2 regions of the Gracilibacillus sp. JCM 18966 genome follow, and region 2 is predicted to be linked to the other one. Evidence: predicted binding sites of a transcription regulator. Region 2 holds the regulator's gene; the other holds the start of a gene.

Region 1 (9,555 bases), 930 kb from region 2:
GAACTGTGTAGGATTTGATGCTGCAATACTGGTGCTAAATAACTGATCGCTTTGTTCGCATAATTTCTCGCCTCTTGTTCATGAATATCTGCAAACCTCAATCCATCCTTTTGGATCCATTCGGTTATTTGTTTTAAAGCTTCATGAAAGAGTTGACCTATATCTGGAGCATCAAGCTTATAGGTTTGTCTCTCTTCTAATCCTAAACCATATCTAGCAAAATGTTGGTAGGAACAACGGTAGAACATCTCTAATCTAGAGACACTCGCCTTTATTTTTTCTGGATACATTTTCTCAACCGTAGTAGAGGAAAGATTAGTTGGTTTGTTTTGATAGAATAGCCCTCGCAAAACTCGCTGATTCGTGAGCTTGTCCTCTATATTTTCTATATACCAGTTCAGCACATTCTGCCATATTGGATCAATGGGATAGCCGCGTAGCTGTCTTGCTAATTGGGAGGTTAGAGCACCTCTTGTTTTTCTTGGTGTCGTAACAAATCTTCTAGCATCTGTCATCTCTTCAGGATCTTGAAGTAGGATTTTATCCCATTGTTGTGGGAAAAGCTCCTCCATTCTTTTAATTAAAGAAGAAGCCACCTTTGCTTTTCCTTCACTATTACTTATAGGATAACTAATCCAGAGATAATCTTCAGGCAGTGTAAACGCAAGATAAACGTAAAACCAATCATCCAATAATTGCCGTTTACTTCCTTCTGCTAGTTGAAAACCATTATCCTGCAACAAAGCACGTTCTTCCTCCGTAATAATTCCATCACTACTCTGCTTCATTGGCCATGTACCTTCATTCACTCCAAGTAAAAGTGCACATTTTACCCCTTGCATTCTTGAACGGTCAATGGATCCAACGACGACATGATCAAGACTTGGTGGAACATGAGAGAATTGTAGTGATTCAAACCCGGATTCCAAGATACTTCGAAATAGCTTCAAATCCGTTTCTTCCTGGCCTGCTATTTCCGTAATTTCCTCAAGCAATTGAATAACCGCATCCCATACTTGATCTTGCTCACGTCCTTTTTCCACAAGACCTTCTTCATCATATTGTTCACGAATTTTTTCTAAATGCTTTGGAATTTGCATTTCCTCAAGCCATTGATAAAGTACAATCGCTTTTTGCTCAATAGTTTTCGCTTCTTTTAACGCTTGATCTATCGGTGCTAGTGCGTCCACTACTTGCATTCGGTATGCATTGATTCTTTCTTGGATAGCCATTTCTCTATCTGTTTGTGCTGATTCATCAAAGCCTTTAAAGCGCTGAAAAACCCAAGGCTGATCGTTTGTCCATCTATTTTTCCCTCTAATTCCGTACTCTAAGACATAGTTTTCGAGCTCATCAATCGCTTCTTGATCTAATCTTGGTTGCTCTTTTCCTTCTGGAATTAGACCTGTCTTTAATACACGGAAAACAGCGTCATAACGCCAATCTCCTTCGATGAGATCTAATAGTGATCGTAAGCATTCAATTAAGGGATGGTGAAGCATGGTTCGTTTCTCATCCACAAAAATGGGAATCTGATAATCATCAAAAACCGTCGTAATTAAGTCATGATAAACATCAGGCTCACGAAGCAATATCGCGATATCTCGATATCTATAGTTTTCATCACGCACAAGTTTAATAATTTCCTGTGCTACACCTTCTACCTCTGCCCTTGGGTGGACTGCCTCTGCCATTCTAATTGGTGCTTTTTTTTCATATGGTACTGCGGGTCTACTATCAAAATGTTGATCTAAATGAATAAAGGCAGTGTTTTCTTTTGTTTGTTTACTGAGTGTTTCCTTTTCTATTTTAATACTATGCTTCTGTGCTAGTTGCTCCAATTGTAAGAATGTTTCTTTCGTTTGGTAAAAAAGATCTAATGGCTCTGCAATAATCTCATCTGCTTGATCCATAGTTAAGGTTATCGTCACATTTTGTGCCTTTTGAAGCATTGCTTCTATAACAAGCAATTCCTGTGGAGTAAATCGATGGAATCCATCAATGTACACTTCGGTTTCTTCTAGGAAGTTGGATTCCACTAGCTTCTTCGTTAAGAGCTGGAGCTGATCCTCACTATCAATATAATTTCCTTCTAGTTCCTTGACTAAATGATGATAAACATAATATAAGTCATCCAGCTTATTTCTTAAGGCATGTTCCCCCATTGATTGATGCTTAAAGCGATCCATTTCCATCAATTGTGCGGTGACTTGCTCTGGCGTAATACAGTAACGTTTAAATTCTATCATCATTTCTTCTAACTGTTCGATAAAGCCTTGTTTTTCTACTGCCTTTTGAAAAACCTTCCAATCTGATGTTCTTTGTTCGATTATTTTACGTAACATCATTTGAATCCCTGTGGAAGTAATAAATTTCTTTGTTGCCCCTCCTGTTTGTTGCATAACCCTCCAAGCTAATCTTGAAAAACTATAGATTTGGGCACGTATGGATCCATTTAGCTCTGGATCGTTTAGTAAGGCATATTCTTGTTGGAACGTCATTTGGTCTGGAACTAAATAAATAATTGGCGATCCCTGAGGGTTTTGCTGAAGCTTATTTTTTATCTCCATTAAACATTGTTCACTTTTATTTACAGTAGAGCTACCTACAATAAAACGTAACATTCAAGCACCTACTCTCTGTCCTCTCTTTTACTCATTATACCAAACTAATGTTCTTTTGTTTAGTGGAAAAATCTCGGTTGTTTTCTTTGGAACAAAGAAAAAAGTAGAGGGCCAAGTAAGCTTGTGCCTTCTACTTTTTGATTTATTATCGTGCTAACGGTCCGTAATATCTCTCACTTTATTGGATAAATTGAAAATTAAGATCTGACATCGGCCAATAAAGGACATCTACTTTACCAACGACTGAACTTTGATCTATAAAGCCTATTTCTCTACTATCAAAGCTTTTGGTGCGATTATCCCCTAATACAAACAGCATATTTGGTGGAACTTTACTTTCACCTGTTAACTCCTCTAAGGTAAACTCGTCCGTTAATGGTCGTTCTTCACTTTCACGGAATGGTTCTAAATAGGGTTCTTCTACTGGATTTCCATTTAAATAAAGCGTATCGTCCCGATAGGCAATGTGATCACCTGGTATCCCAATTACACGTTTAACATAATCCTCTTCTTTATTCGCATGAAAGACGATGACATCAAACCGTTCTATTTCTTTTAAGTCATATATCATTTTATTCACCATTAATAGATTCCCATCATGTAAAGTAGGTTCCATTGACTTGCCATTTACCACATAACTTGCAAATAAATAGGAGCGAAAGAAAAAAGCAAGTAAAAGTGCAAATAACACAACTCTAACAATCGGCCATATTCTTTTTTGTTTCATAATATTCCCTCCAAAGGGATTAATATTACTAATTTACCCCCATTCCATCAACTTTAATCCTTTTTATTTCCAATTTTTTCGTTCTGCACGTTTTTGTAATCGTTTCTCTAAATACTTTCCAAATATCCAAATAATTGCAATCCCTATGGCTACTAAAATAGTCTTTACCGGATTTTGCGCAAAGGAAACGATACTATCTCCAATATAGGATACAGTGAAAATCATTACCGATTTCCCTAACAAAACCGCTAATGCAAATTGATAAAGACTAATCCCCGACAATGCTGCAACCAAATTAATAATGGCCGAAGGCGAAAACGGAAAGCATAGTAATAAAAACAATGGACCAAATCCATGCTTTTCTAACCAATTCATGACTTTCTTGACTTGTTTATTTTTTCGAATCCATTTCAATAAACGTATATCCTTAAATCTTCGGACGATCATAAAAACTACGATAGCCCCCATACTTGCCCCACTCCATGAAAGGAGAAATCCCTCTAACAGTCCGTACGCTGCAGCATTCGTCATGACAAAAACAACTAAAGGTAAAAATGGCAAAAATGCCTCCAAAAATGGAAGTAAAAAGCCTGGAATTGGTCCTAGGCTTTCATAGCTTCTAAGCAGGAAGGAAACAAGTCGGTCAAAATCATTTGCTTCAATTAATTGTTTGATTTCTTCTATATTAATATTGTCAATATTACTTATATTATATGTAAACATAAATAAATGAACCCCTCTTTAACAAATCTTTGGAAAAAAGTTTGCTGGAATCATATTTATCCTTATTTTAATACTTTTTAACTGATTTTCCTAACAGAAAATGTTAGTGTGTTTTTAATTAAGCACCATTATCTATATACTTCCTTCTCTATAATTTATATCGGGGGTATCTCACTAATTTTTATTTTATTTGTTCTATTGCTTTTATCTCGGTTCTTTCTCGTGGTATTGGTATTATTGCCTAGATATAATTCTTTACCTCTGTTTTCTCTCGTGGTATTAGCATTATTGCCAAGTTATAGCTCTTTATCTTGGTTATCTCTCGTAATATTAGCATTATTGCCAAGATATAGCTCCTAATCTTGATTAGCTCAAATTAACATTTATTCTATTACCATGATACTTACTATTTCTCATTTTACTTCATATAAAAGAAAAAAACCTCCACAGCTGTGGAGATTTTCACCATCTATAGACACCTTCACACGTATTAGCTTCCGGTTCATAGTAACAATGTTGTTTAAATTGGCCGGTAAAAGGTTGGCCATACCAAGTAGGTGGACATACATCATATGGATTAAAATACCATAGTGCAAACTTAGAAGGATGTTGACGCCAATAATCTAATGTTTGTTTGGCTAGTCTTTTTTCTTTACTCCTTGCTCTGTTGTAAAAAACATTTCCTTTTTGTACCGCTTCGAACGAGTAATTTCCTCCCTGTACTTGATAAATAACATCTGGTATAGATGTTAAGCCTTGGAAATCTAAGCAACCGGCTTTTAAGCGATTTACAATAACATTACCGACCATAAGCATTCCTAAAGCACCTTCACCTTCGGCTTCAGCCCTCATCATCCTTGCCATCAAAGCAACATCACTATCGGTATATTTAACTCTTGGCATCTTTTATCACCTCTACATGATTGTATGAGGAAAGCCTTGCAAAAATGTAGATTGTATCAACTGAGTCAAAATTGAAAGGTTGCCCTATTCTGCTTGATTAACCAGTCCATTACTTTGGTATCGAGTTTTCAGCATTAATATAACCTGCTCCATATATATTATGGTCACGGTCTTCCCATAAATCGGTACCGTTTTTCAGTAATTCTTTTATTTCATCTGGCGTTAATTGAGGATTTTGCTCTTTGATCAAGCTCACAATTCCAGCACAAATAGGGGTTGCCATCGATGTACCTGACATGACAAAGTAATCCCCATCGACGCGATTGTATTTTTGCAATCTGTCTATATAAGAATTTGGTGAACGCAATGATATAATGTCAACACCTGGTGCCAAAATATCTGGCTTTTCTTGCCCATAAATGGTTGGACCTCTGCTTGAAAAGCTAGCTACCTCATCATCACTTCGTGTATCTCGAGTATCACGATCATTTAAGGCTCCAACAGTTATAACAAGATCACTGAGGCCAGGACTTGAAATACTCTGTGGATCTGGACCACTGTTGCCAGCTGCTGCGCAAACAATAATTCCACTGCTCCATGCTTCTTCAACAATTTGTACGAGAGGATCCTGATCCTCTTCCCCATAATCATACGGTTCGGTTCCTAGAGACATACTAATAATGTCTATTGGACTATCGGAATTGCTTTCATTATATTGAATGCACCACTCTACACCTTGCATAATGGTATCTAAAGAGCCCGATCCCGTGTCATTTAAAACTTTTACTCCCGCTACACTGGCTGCTGGAGCGGGCCCCCTATATTTCTCGGATGAAAGAGATCCATCTCCTGCTGCATCCCCAGCACAATGTGTTCCATGGCCATTATCATCATAAGGTTCGGAACGATAATTAATAAAATCTACAAAATCAGTAATTCTCCCTGATAAGTCTTGATGTGGATAGATTCCAGTATCTAGTATCGCTATCTTTGTCCCTTTACCAGTTAACATGGTATTATTGCGAACCACTTGCTTTGCATTAGCTGATTCCACTGCGACGTCTAGTAATGCATGAACCTCTCTATTTTTATAAACCTTCTTCACATGTTTACAATTAGTTAGCAATATCTCCAAACTGTCTGGAGTCATATCAGCTGAGCAACAAGAAATTCTAGAATAATATTGGTATAACTTATTTTTTCTATGACTATTGATAATTCCCTCTATTTGATGACAACCAGACTCATAAGCCTCTTGATGAAACTGTACAATGACAGATATTTTCTTCTTCTGTTTTAACCTATTCTCTAATACTCGGTGTAAAAAGCACGGTGTAAATTTTAGAGGCTTATAGAGATTAACTAACTCATTGCGCAGAGGACGATCTAATTTACTCGCATAGTTTCGTACTGTCTGAATCATGGAATAGCCAAACAAATTATCCCCTCATTTCTACCTTTTTTACAAGCTATGAGAGCATAGAGGGTTTGGCATTTATGATTGTCTATAAATCTTTCAAAAAAGGCAAATGAACAAAATAGGATCGAACGTACCACTCACATCTGCTCATCCTCTAACGACCCCATCGAGTTTCATCCTTGCTATAAATTCTCTTTAAAGTGTGTGCAGAAAGAGTCGCTACCTAGATGATAACGACTCCTTCTTTCACATATGTCTATTTTTAATACCTGGCTCTTTTCGTTTCCATCCAGATTCAGCAACATAGTGAGATAATTGAAGGACATCCTCCATTTTGTTCCCTAGTAAGTATCGGTATTGAGCAGTACGGTAGATTTGATTAATGATCGTTGCATAGGAAATATCTAAGGTGATGGTGCGGTTGTTTTTAAAGATGATTTTGGAGCGATTTCGTTCAAGCTTTTCTGCTTGTTGAACATGAGAGTGAGCAATCCATGAACAGGATTTCCTTAATGGAGATTCGACAGGAAAAAAATACATGCCACTCATTCGATCTATGGCAATGGGTGGCTTATGTGTAATACCTGTGAGCATTCGTGAACCTTCAATTAACCCTCTTAAACTTATACCGAATTCTCTACAGGTAATATCCATAACTTTCTGAGCACTATGAGTTGTTTCATAATCATCCTCTTCGTCATATTCCATAACCTTAGTTAAATAGTCTCCCTCCTCTCTCTCACCGATAACGGCTAATGTACTTGGACTAATTTCCGTAAGTCTCTCTTGTAATGTTTCCATCATTAATTCCTCCTTTTGTGTGGTTTGGTTTAAAACCACCTATAATGTACCAAAATTTGATAAAATATGATAGAAAAATTAGGTAAATTTACTTAGACTATTAAATTTTCCATGAAATCGATCAAAATGTGATAAAATCTATGTAGCAATTATTCACTCATTAAGGATGTTTTCAAAAATTTGAATCAAGTGTGGTGAGAAATATGTGGAGAAAGATACTACTTAAAAAGAAGCCAGAAGATAAGCACCCTGTAAAAGAAATATCTTATGCTCAAATGAAAAAAGCCATCCAAGAATATAGTCTAGAGCTACCGAAAAATATCCCTTTACAAGTTCTGATTAAAGATGACTTGTCGGTTGATCACACGCTTCTTCTTCCATACCTTAAGGCGATACCGAAAAAAACATTTTACATGTCGAAGGAAACATATGATTTATTTGAAGAAGAAGAACGACATATTGCCGTTGCATTGGATCAAGTCCAACGAGCATTAGATCAATATATTGCACAAAAGAAATCGTTACCAATTATTGATCATGATCCGTATCGAAAGGTTAGCTTCTTTAAGCTTGAGCAATTGAATCTCATACAGGAACGACCAGAAATCGATTTTTTCATCACAGACCAAGAATATTTAGTCACTACAAAAAAGCCTCAGTAATTTGTACTGGGCTTTTGAACTATATGGAACGAATGCTTATGCCTGAAAGATTAAATTCTCCCACTCGCTCTCTGCATGTGTAATAGTATGTACAATATCTTTTTCAAGTTTCTTTAACTGTGTCACTGTTTGTGATACCTTTTCCCGCATACTATTTACTTCATTAGCAGATTGATTAATTTTATCCTGTACGAACCAATCCATTACTAAACCATCTAAGAAATAATCAGCAAAGGTGAGTCCACCTGAGATTTTTATATCTGCTTGAAAAGATTCACCGATATCTGCTAATTCGTGAGAAAATTTCCTTAATAAACGCTGGGCATTGTGACTAGAACGTCTAGCATCATCTATGTGGCTATGCTTTAGAGAAGTGGAGATAAAACCGCCACCAAACATATCCGCAGTTCCCCAATTTTTGGCTTTATCTAAGGAGATGCTAGCATTATTTAGTGCGGACTTCACTTGATCACCAGCTTGAATCGCTTCCGCTATTTCTTTTTTCTCGTCTTTTAATGTACCTAGATGTTCTAATAATTGAAGGGCTTCTTTTCCCTTTGGATCATTTGTATTTAATAATTGCTCGTATTTTTCCTTTAACAGTTGATGAAATCGAGTGTCAGGATCACCTAATTCACGAATTTGTTGATTAATGACCTCCAAATCCTCTTTCAAGTCATTAACCGCTTCCTTGGCCTCTTCATATTGAAGCTGGGCGATTGCTAGCTCCTGTTTTTCTTTATCTAATTTTTCAAGTTTTTTACCTGATAATGTATAAAATAAATTCGCTACACTAAATCCTTCTAGCTTCTCAACATCTACTTTTTCCTCTTGTAGCTTGTGATAGAGATCCTCTTGTCGATTGGTTAATTGATTTAATTCTTCTGTCAATTTCTTCTTTTCCCTTTGAAGGCGCATTACCTTCCGTTTCTTTTCTTGTTCTTCTACTAGTTTTTGATCATATACGTCCATCTTTCATCACCTCTATTCATTATACGAATGAAATCATGGATTGGTTTCACGTTTAATCATTTCTTGCTCTATTCGAACGATTCGGTCTGCTATTGATGGATGGGACGAGCGAAGTAATTTTATCCAAGTAGCAGGAGATATATCTGTCTTTGATTGCTCTGCTAATTGATAATAGCTTGCTAAGGCTGGATTTAAATCTTCTGTATGTTCTATTGCATATTGGTCTGCTGCTTGCTCCATATGACGTGAAATAAACAGGGATAACGGCTCTGTAATAATAAGTACTATATTGACAGTCAAAAATAATTTCAACAGCACTGTTAAGCTCGGTGTTTGTTGTTGTTTAGTCCAACGAGTGCTAAATTTTTGCAGGAACAATAATAAAACTAATCCGAGTAATAAGTACAAGCCCGTACCAATGTAAACATGGTTATACAAGTAGTGGGCAATTTCATGTGCCATAATAAATAATATTTCAGCACTTTCCATTCCTTTGAGCATCGTATCCCAGATCACAATTCTAGCATTATCAAAAATACCCGTAACATAAGCATTGTAGGTGGATACCTTCTCACTTTTATGAACAACTAATAAGTCGACATCATTTAATCCCGCATTTCCCGTTAGCTCTACTATTTCATTGCGTAAATTACCTTGTTCTAAAGGAGAAAAATCATCAAATAATGGATCAATCAACACTGGTTGAATAAACACCATGAAAAT
Region 2 (9,555 bases):
CTTCTACTTTTCCTTTACCCCAGTTTGCTAGACTCTTTACATGGTCATCTTTAATAACACGTCCATCATGTTGACGTATTAATGACTCTAGCAATACACGAATTGAAAATGGTAAACGGTCAATTTTACCAAGACCAGCATTTTCTAATGCTTTTAACTGATAGTAAGTATACTTTTTACCGTTCAAATCAAATTCCTTTTTAGCTTGAAATGCATTCTCGTTAGTCATTTCTTAGCGTTACCCCCTTCAAAATGTTAGACCGAAAACCGACCTATTCCTATCTCTTCAGATACTACATTATAGTATGCACCTTACTATTTTAAATGAAATCGGTTTATAAGTAAAATGATTCAACATATTTATCATAGTGAACCGTATAAGCCCCACTTAGGGTAATGGACGGTTCATATTCTATTCTTATACCATTAGTAGGAACAGGAACTAGAAGTCTCACTTTATTATATCACTAGATTCGATTCTTTTCACTCTAAGTAGATTGCTAGAAACGAGATCACGATATAGGTAGTCGAATACTAAATGTGCTTCCTTTTTTGACATCTGAAGTGATTTCTAAATGTCCATGATGGTTTTCGATGATTTGATTAGAGATCATTAACCCTAATCCTGTCCCGTGTTTCTTCGTTGTAAAAAAAGGTTCCTTCAATTTATGTAAAAGGTGTTTAGGAATACCTGGTCCCTCATCCTTGACATCAATGACACATGAATTTTCCTTTTGGCTAATTCGGAGTTCAATATTTCCACCATCCGACATTTCTTCAATCGCGTTTTTCACCAAATTAATAAACACTTGTTTCATTTGGGAGCGATCACAATGAATACTAATGTCATGGTCAACCACTAAGGATAACTCGATATTAAATAATTGTGCTTGAGTTTTTAAAAGTGTAACAACATCTGTTAGCATGTCCTTGACATTTTCTATATTTTTCTCATCTGTCATTGGTTTAGAAATAAATAATAACTCAGATGTGATCGTATTAATTTTTTCAATTTCATCCATCATAATTTTGTAATATTCCTGTTTATTATCCATTCCTGCTTGTAATAGTTGAATAAAACCTCTTAATGAAGTAAGTGGATTTCTAATTTCATGAGCGATACCTGCTGCTAATTGTCCAGCAATTGACATTTTTTCAGATCGAATAAGCATCTCCTCTGCTTGCTTCTTATCAGAGATATCCCTTGAAACAGTAAGTATTTTCTTTTCTCCATTCTCACATGTAATCACCTTCATGACCGATTCAAAAATAATATATTTTCCCATGGCATGACGGAAATGCAAATAATATTTTTGTTGTGACTCTTCGTCTACCTGGAAGGTTTTTCGAACATTTTTAAAATCGTCTTGCATGATATATCTCGAAACCGATTTTCCAATCAAATCCTGCTTCGCATATCCTAAGACACGTTCAACGGAATCTGAAACAAACCAAATCACTCCAGAAAGATCACTTATCGTGACAAGATCAGAGCTTGCTCGTTCAATTTGTTTGAGGATATCGCTTGGTAATTGGGATAGATTTGACTCTTTATCGAATGTTTGATTAGCTTTTGAATTTTTGTTGAGTCCTATATGACCTAACATGTATCCCCCTCCTCTCCATCTTAGAAAACAATTACATCTGTAACAGTGTAAAAAGTACAAATTTGTCGTTATTCATGCTATAATAGCGTGGTCCTATTCCATCATATGCGAATATTACATTTTTATGTCTATTAGTAGGATTCATAGTTATATTACTATAATTTTCCGCGAAAGCAAATTTTCTAGAAATTAGTTATATAAATAAGTGAGGGAAGACTATGACTTTTGAATTTATGATGTTCATTGTCGTTTGGACATTTATATTGATTGGACTCCTAGCAATCGGTGGCTATTTCATGTTTCGCAAATTCTTGAAAAGCCTACCAAAGAAAGATGGGAGATCTGATTTAGATTGGGAAAAATATTATTTGGAAAAGTCCAAGCATTTGTGGAGAAAGCCTGAAAAGGAATTTCTAGAAGAACTAATCTCACCAGTTCCTGAGCTTTTCAGAGATGTTGCTCGACAAAAAATAGCCAGCAATGTAGGAAAGCTTGCACTAACAAAAAAACAGTCTCAGATAACGCAAGAAACGTTAATCGAAGGATATATTCTAGCAACACCAAAAAGGGATCATAAATTTTTGAAAAAGAAGCTACAAGAACACCATATCGATGTCACTCCATATAACGACCTATTTAAGCTCTCCCCTGACGATTATAGTAATAAAAAATACACAGCAAAAGCACAAAAAAACTCTCGATAAATTTGTGCGATTGCTGTGTTCCTTTATTAGCGGTCTTCTGAGATATTGGTGATAATCGTTAACGTTACACCGATTACGGTTAAATAAACACCTAAATCAAATAACAGAGCAGTTGCAAGCTCCACTTCTCCAAAGATAGGAAAATGGAAGTAACCAAACGTTTGACTTAAGAACGGTTGCCCAAATAGGAAAGAACCTAATCCAGTAACCAGGGCAATGAGTAACCCGATGGAAATGAGCAATCGATAGTTAAGTGGTAGAATTTTGCTTAATGCTTTTTCCCCATAAGCCATATACATTAGCAGAATGGCAGCAGAGGTCATCAGCCCACCTACAAATCCACCACCTGGTGCGTTGTGTCCTGCTAATAATAAATAAACAGCGAATCCAAGCAAAATAAAGGAGATCAATACCGTCATTGTCCGTAAAATAAGATCATTTGTCCTCACCATACCATTACCTCTTTCTATTTAGAATCCTTTAAAATTAAAAAACCCTGATAAAAACGATGTTAGTTTTGTCATGAGATCGAAAAACAAGAAAAATCCCATAAAAATCATGACATAACCGCCTATTTTTACTAATTTGTTACTATTACGCTTAATCCAATTTAATTTACCTATGAAAAACGCTAGAATAAAAAAGGGAACTGCAAAGCCGAGTGAGTAGGCTGTCATTAAAAGTATACCCGCTTCTGTATCTGTCGCCGCTAAAGAGATCACCGCCATTAGAATAGGCCCAGTACAAGGTGTCCATCCAAGTGAGAAAGCCATTCCAATAAAGAAAGATCCTATAAAACCTGCTGGGCGATTTTTAAAATGAATTTTCTTTTCCTTCATTAAGAAGGAGAAATTCAATAGCCCCACGATGATCAAGCCAAAGAAAATAATGAGGATCGCTCCAACTTGTCTAATAAGGTCCTCCCAGCGAAATAAAAACTCGCCAATAAAACTTGTTGTAAAACCTAGTAAGATAAAAATGCTAGAAAACCCTAGAAGAAAGCATAACGTATGAATAATACTCTTATAATTAAACATACCTTGCTCTTCTTTTATATCATTCACGCTCATCCCGGTAATATACGATAAAAACGCAGGATATAGTGGTAGCACACATGGTGATATAAAAGACAAAAAGCCAGCGCCAAAAGCAATAAAAATGTTTATTTCCTGCACGGAAGTCACTCCATCTACCATATTCTTATTTCAAGTAGTATATTAATGGCAGTTATGGATTATGTATATTAGTTCTTAGCTCAACTGCCAAAATACCCTACATATAGCATAAAACCCTTGCTTCATAATAGCAAGGATTCTAATTCGACAATTATGTTACATTATTTATTATCCATTTGATTGTTCATCGCACGCATCATCTGTTTGATTTTCTTTTGCGATGGCTTTTGGCCCATTTGCATCATCATCGTGCGTAACATTTGTTCATTGATTGGTGGGTTTTTCTTTAAGTAGTTCATCATATATTTTCTCGCGATAAAAAAGCCAAGTGCAACACCGGCTAATAATGCAACCACGATAAATATAATCCAAAGAAAAGTGCTCATTGAAACGTTCCTCCTTCAAATTCTCTCTCATACAGTATAGTAAATGTCGATTAATAATACAAGCATCGGTAATAGAAAAATTGTGCTAAACGACAAATTTAAACAGATATGAGGCAAGTAAAAATCCTTAGCTCATGAGCTAAGGATTTCTACGACCATTAAATTAATGAATGAACATGCTTCACTACATTTTCTACTGTAAAGCCATATTCTTCGATAATTTTATTTCCATTAGCTGATGCACCAAAACGATCAATCGCAATGATAGCACCTTCTGTACCTACATAACGCTCCCAACCAAGGGATGATGCCATCTCAATACCTACACGCTTCTTGACTGCTTTAGGTAGTACAGATTCTTTATATGCTGCATCTTGCTTGTCAAAACGATCCCAAGAAGGAATACTTACAACACTTACATCTTTTCCTTCCTCTTTAAGTGCTGCTTGTGCTTTTACCGCTAATTGCACCTCAGAACCAGTTGCTACGAGAATCGCATCAGGTGTTTCTTTAGAAGATGGGCTTACGATATATCCACCTTTTTTCACACCTTCATACGCCTTTTCCGCAGTCCCTTCAAGTGTTGGAAGGTTTTGACGTGTTAGAACAAGAGCTGTTGGTTGATCTGTTGATTCTATTGCTAAACGCCATGCAGCTTGAACTTCATTTCCATCAGCTGGACGAATCACTGATAAATTAGGCATTGCTCTAAATGCTGCTAATTGCTCAACAGGCTCATGTGTTGGTCCGTCTTCTCCTACTGCAATCGAGTCATGTGTTAATACATAAGTTACTGGTAAGTTTTGAATAGCAGATAAACGTACTGCTGGACGTAAATAGTCACTGAATACGAAGAATGTACCACCAAATACTTTTAATCCACCGTGAAGTGCCATACCATTTAATGCAGCTGCCATCGCAAATTCACGTACACCGAACCAGATGTTACGTTTGTCAGGCTCTGCTGCAGAGAAATCACCAGCATCTTTTAAGTTAGTTTTATTAGAGCCTGCTAAATCAGCGCTTCCACCAAATAAGGATGGTACAGTTTTAGCGATAGCATTTAATACTTCACCAGATGTTGCACGTGTAGCGGCTGTATCTTCTCCTGCCTTATATACAGGAAGGTCTTTATCCCAATTTTCTGGCAATTTATTTTGAATTGCATCATCTAGCTCTTTAGCTAGTTCAGGAAAAGCATTTTTGTAAGAAGCAAATAATTCGTTCCATGCTTTTTCTTCAGATTCGCCTTTATCCACAATTTTAGTTTGGAAATCTTGGTATACTTCGTCTGGAACGTGGAATGGTTCATGCTCCCACTTATAAAATTCTTTTGTTAAGGTCACTTCATCTGCTCCTAATGGGGCACCATGAGATGCAGAAGAGGCAGATTTGTTAGGTGAACCATAACCAATAACGGTTTTTACCTCAATTAACGTTGGTTGATCCGTATTTTCTTTGGCTTTCGCAATAGCTTCTGATATGGCCTTCGTATCATTACCATCTTCTACTAAGATTACTTGCCAGCCATATGCTTTAAAACGACCTGCTACATTTTCGGAGAAGGATTTATTTAATTCACCATCCAAAGAAATATCATTGGAATCATAAAGTGCAATTAATTTGCCTAGCTTTAAGTGAGCGGCTAATGATGCCGCTTCGTGAGAAATACCTTCCATTAAATCCCCATCACTTACAAGGGCATAAGTGTAATGATCTACTACATTATAATTGTCTTTGTTATATTTAGCTTCCAAGTGTTTCTCAGCCATTGCCATTCCAACACTCATAGCAATTCCTTGTCCAAGCGGACCAGTTGTCGCTTCAACCCCATCCGTATGATGCACTTCTGGATGTCCAGGAGTTTTGGAATCCCATTGACGGAAATTTTTTAAGTCCTCAATAGTAACTTGATAACCGGAAAGGTGTAACAGGCTGTATAAAAGCATGGAACCATGACCTGCTGACAATACAAAGCGATCACGATTAAACCATTTTGAGCTTTTCGGATTATGTGTCATATGTTCTGTCCATAGAGTGTAAGCCATTGGTGCTGCACCCATAGGTAAACCTGGATGACCAGAGTTAGCCTTTTCAATTGCGTCTATTGACAAAGTTCGAATCGTATTTATCGACATTTGTTCAACTTGATTTGACATGTAATTATCCCCTTTCAATAAGCAAAATATGTACGCACATCTATAATCCTATAACGAAATGCCAAATAAGACAAGTATATATGCGAAAAAAGGTGTTTTTTTCTCGTAACTATTTGAAATGATGTACTTAAATCCAAGAAATAGTGTACACTATTTCTTGGATTTAAGTTTTTTAAGCTTCTCTGGTGTCACATCATTTCCATTTGGGTCAACGACTGTCATCCCTTTCATATGATTTTTAAATGATTTTCTCACATTTTGCAAATACTCTTGACGTAGCTGTTGTTGTTCCTCTTTTTCTTTATCAGATAAGCGGTCTTTTTTTGCTTTATTGGCCAACTCATTAATTCGAGCAATTTTTTCCTTTGAAAGCATTTTTAAGCTCCTTTTTTTGATTACTAGGGTATAACCTTTTTCAAAATTAGAAAAAGAGCATACTCACAATTGTATACTCTCTTCATTGTAATTTATTTTTTTTATTTTTTTCAAGCATAATGTATTCTTGATAGCGTCTATGGATCGTGGCCTTAGAAACTTCATAGCCCATCCCTTTTAAGATCGATGCAATCTCTTGAAAGGTTAGCTTATTTCCTTTTAACCGAACTACTTCATCGATTGGAAATTCCTTTCGTTCTCTTCCCTTAGCGAGATGTTGATTAGTTAGGTTGTCTGCTGGGTTATAACCATTTTGGACTGCCTTTTTCATCCCTCTTTTTATTTTAGCGTTATGTAGCTTTCGTTGGTATTCCTCTACAATAGATACTATTTGTAAGACCATGGAATCCCCTTCAGAAAGCTCTAACTTACCACCTTGCGATAATGAATAGATGTCTACCTCTAGCTTAGCTATTTGATGTAATAAGGCAATTTTTGCATTTCCCCTACCTAATCTTGTTTCGTCTTGGATAAGTAGAAGGTTTGCCTGCTTTCTTTGAAATGCTTCGAGCATATCAAAAATCCCTTCTCTTTCTACCTCATAGCCACTTTGCTTTTCTTTGATTATTTTTACTACATTTATATTGCTTTTTTTAGCAAACTCTATTAACTCCTCTGTTTGCCTTTTTAATGACGTTGACTGGGTATCCTTTTCTGTACTAACTCTACTGTATATAATGGCATGCACGGACTACGACTCCTTAAATACTAAAGATAATAGAACTATACAAGAAAATAAGCACTATAACAAAAGAAAATAAATAAAATAAGTCAATTTTCGATAACTTTTTTAACATTTTTACCCCTCCATAGAACTTCTGTTCGTACTTTTATTATATACGAACAGAAGTTCCTGTCAAGTGTTTTTTTCGAACGAATGTTTGTGAATTTAGAAATGGTATGATATACTATTTTTAATAAATCATACGCAAAAGGAGTTTCATAAATGACAAATTTATCAAAACGACAAGAGCAAATCCTTGCCTATATCAAGGAACAGGTCGATTTAAAAGGTTATCCTCCTTCTGTTAGAGAAATTGGCCAAGCCGTTGGGTTAGCTTCTAGTTCTACTGTTCATGGCCACCTTGCTAGACTTGAGAAAAAAGGATATATTCGTCGAGATCCAACAAAGCCTCGTGCTATAGAAGTACTAACTCAAGAAGGGGAGGCAGATATTCCTCAAATGGAAGCAATGTTTGCTCCTGTCATTGGTAAAGTTACGGCAGGTCTTCCTATTACCGCTGTTGAAAATATTGAAGAATATATTCCGATTCCAAGCACTGACACACATGACAGTGACCAATTATTTGTATTAGTAATTGAAGGAAACAGTATGATCGAGGCTGGAATATTAGATGGTGATAAAGTGATTGTTAAACAACAAAACACTGCACAAAATGGGGAAATTGTGGTAGCTATGACTGAAGATAGTGAAGCAACTGTAAAAAGATTCTTCAAAGAAAAGGATCATATTAGATTACAGCCCGAAAATGCTACAATGGATGCACTTATTTACGATAATGTGAGCATCTTAGGTAAAGTGGTTGGGTTGTATCGTCATTTATAAAAAGGAAAAAGGGGCTGGGACATAACTAGCCAAAAAAGTATAAAAAGTGTCTCTGAACAATTTATTTTGTTCAGAGACACTTTTTGTTTGTTTATTTTCTATTTTCAACAAAAGTTTTCCATCCTTGGCGGTATACTTTCTCAAGTTTACCGCCATAAACGCAAATCCTAATTCATTTTTAACTTTGTCTTTGCCTCTTAAAGACATTCGAGTGAAACCCAAATTAGCCTTCAAGAATCCAAAAACTGGTTCCACATCGATTTTACGTTTACCGTATATTTCACCAGTTTTCTCATCTGAAAGCTTCGCTCTCACATATTCTTTTTGAGTTTCCCACTTTTCATTGTAATGAACTTTCCGATTATTTCCTTCTTTTGCTTTCGTACAAAGTGAACGTAAAGGACAATCAGTACAATCTTCACACTCATACACTTTGTACTGTCGGGAATAACCATATTTATCTGTTCGATTAGACACATAGCTAAACGACACTCTTTTGCCATTTGGACATGTATATGTATCGTCTTCCTTGTTGTACGCCCAATTATCTACATGAAAAGCGTTATTTTTATGCTTCTTTTTTTTCTCCTTTCGGTATTGATTATATGTAATGAGAGGTATTCTTTTTCTTTGTTCGAGGACATCTTCATAATTTTGCTCGCTACCATATCCGGCGTCGGCCACAATGTATTTAGGTAATTCAAAGAAATTGTTTTCTATATGATTGAGAAATGGAATGAAGGTTCGCGTATCCGTAGGATTCGCAAAAACATCATAGGCTAAAGTATACTGACCTTCGGTCGCGATCTGTATATTATAGCCTGCTTTTAATTGACCGTTCTTCATATAATCATCTTTCATTCTCATAAACGTGGCATCTGGGTCTGTTTTGGAATAACTGTTGCGATCTCCAAAGATTTTCATAGCTTTTTGATATTTATGTTTACGCTGTATAAAATCCATAAAGTGCTTGCGAGATTGCTTTGGTAGCTTCCGTTCACTACGTAATTGTTTTCGTTCACTTACAATTTTATTCTCTTCAATTCTTGTATCATATTCTTTTATCTTTTCATCAAGTTTTTCCACTACTTCTTCCATTTCTTCTGTCGATAATTCCTCAAGATTTTCTCGTTTTATTTCTGGGATGATTTGCTTCTCTAGTAGTTCATCATACATTTGATTCGACTTTTTAATCAGGCTAGAACTGTATTTCTCCACAGACTTCCGCCACACAAACGTAAACTTATTTGCATTCGCTTCAATCTTTGTGCCATCAATAAAAATAGCTTCTTCCTCAATTAAATCTTCTTTCACTAAATGAGAACGAAATTGAACAAAGCATTCCCTTAGTAATTCTTCAACCAAAGGATTGGAACGGAATCGATTAATGGTACGATAACTTGGTTCATGACCTTGAGCTAACCACATCATTCGAACACTATCTACTAACATCGCTTCAATCTTTCTTCCTGAGAAAGCTGACTGCGTATAGCCGCATAAGATAATCTTCAGCATCATGCGA

Evidence for each region. The regulator LexA, encoded in region 2, represses DNA repair genes until DNA is damaged. The targets are predictions, from matches to a motif close to CGAACATATGTTCG.
Region 1: addB (helicase-exonuclease AddAB subunit AddB) is a predicted target of LexA. The motif match lies at 2,665-2,678, and genes of this name have one in related genera.

Annotation. Positions count from the first base shown of each region.
Region 1 is NZ_AP043883.1:2,411,746-2,421,300, reverse strand. Features, by position in the region: gene addB (helicase-exonuclease AddAB subunit AddB) at 1-2,624, opposite strand, end outside; gene lepB (signal peptidase I) at 2,803-3,351, opposite strand; gene ACZ5N5_RS11550 (TVP38/TMEM64 family protein) at 3,415-4,074, opposite strand; gene ACZ5N5_RS11545 (cell wall hydrolase) at 4,537-4,977, opposite strand; gene ACZ5N5_RS11540 (S8 family peptidase) at 5,087-6,415, opposite strand; gene ACZ5N5_RS11535 (competence protein ComK) at 6,644-7,198, opposite strand; gene ACZ5N5_RS11530 (DUF3939 domain-containing protein) at 7,402-7,860, shown strand; gene ACZ5N5_RS11525 (hypothetical protein) at 7,897-8,832, opposite strand; gene ACZ5N5_RS11520 (M48 family metalloprotease) at 8,866-9,555, opposite strand, start outside.
Region 2 is NZ_AP043883.1:3,342,492-3,352,046, forward strand. Features, by position in the region: gene acnA (aconitate hydratase AcnA) at 1-229, opposite strand, end outside; gene ACZ5N5_RS16215 (ATP-binding protein) at 513-1,607, opposite strand; gene ACZ5N5_RS16220 (DUF2621 family protein) at 1,826-2,311, shown strand; gene ACZ5N5_RS16225 (Na(+)/H(+) antiporter subunit B) at 2,338-2,763, opposite strand; gene ACZ5N5_RS16230 (cytochrome c biogenesis CcdA family protein) at 2,782-3,486, opposite strand; gene ACZ5N5_RS16235 (YneF family protein) at 3,648-3,872, opposite strand; gene tkt (transketolase) at 4,031-6,031, opposite strand; gene ACZ5N5_RS16245 (DUF896 domain-containing protein) at 6,182-6,406, opposite strand; gene ACZ5N5_RS16250 (YneB family resolvase-like protein) at 6,489-7,154, opposite strand; gene lexA (transcriptional repressor LexA) at 7,413-8,033, shown strand; gene ACZ5N5_RS16260 (IS1182 family transposase) at 8,028-9,555, opposite strand, start outside.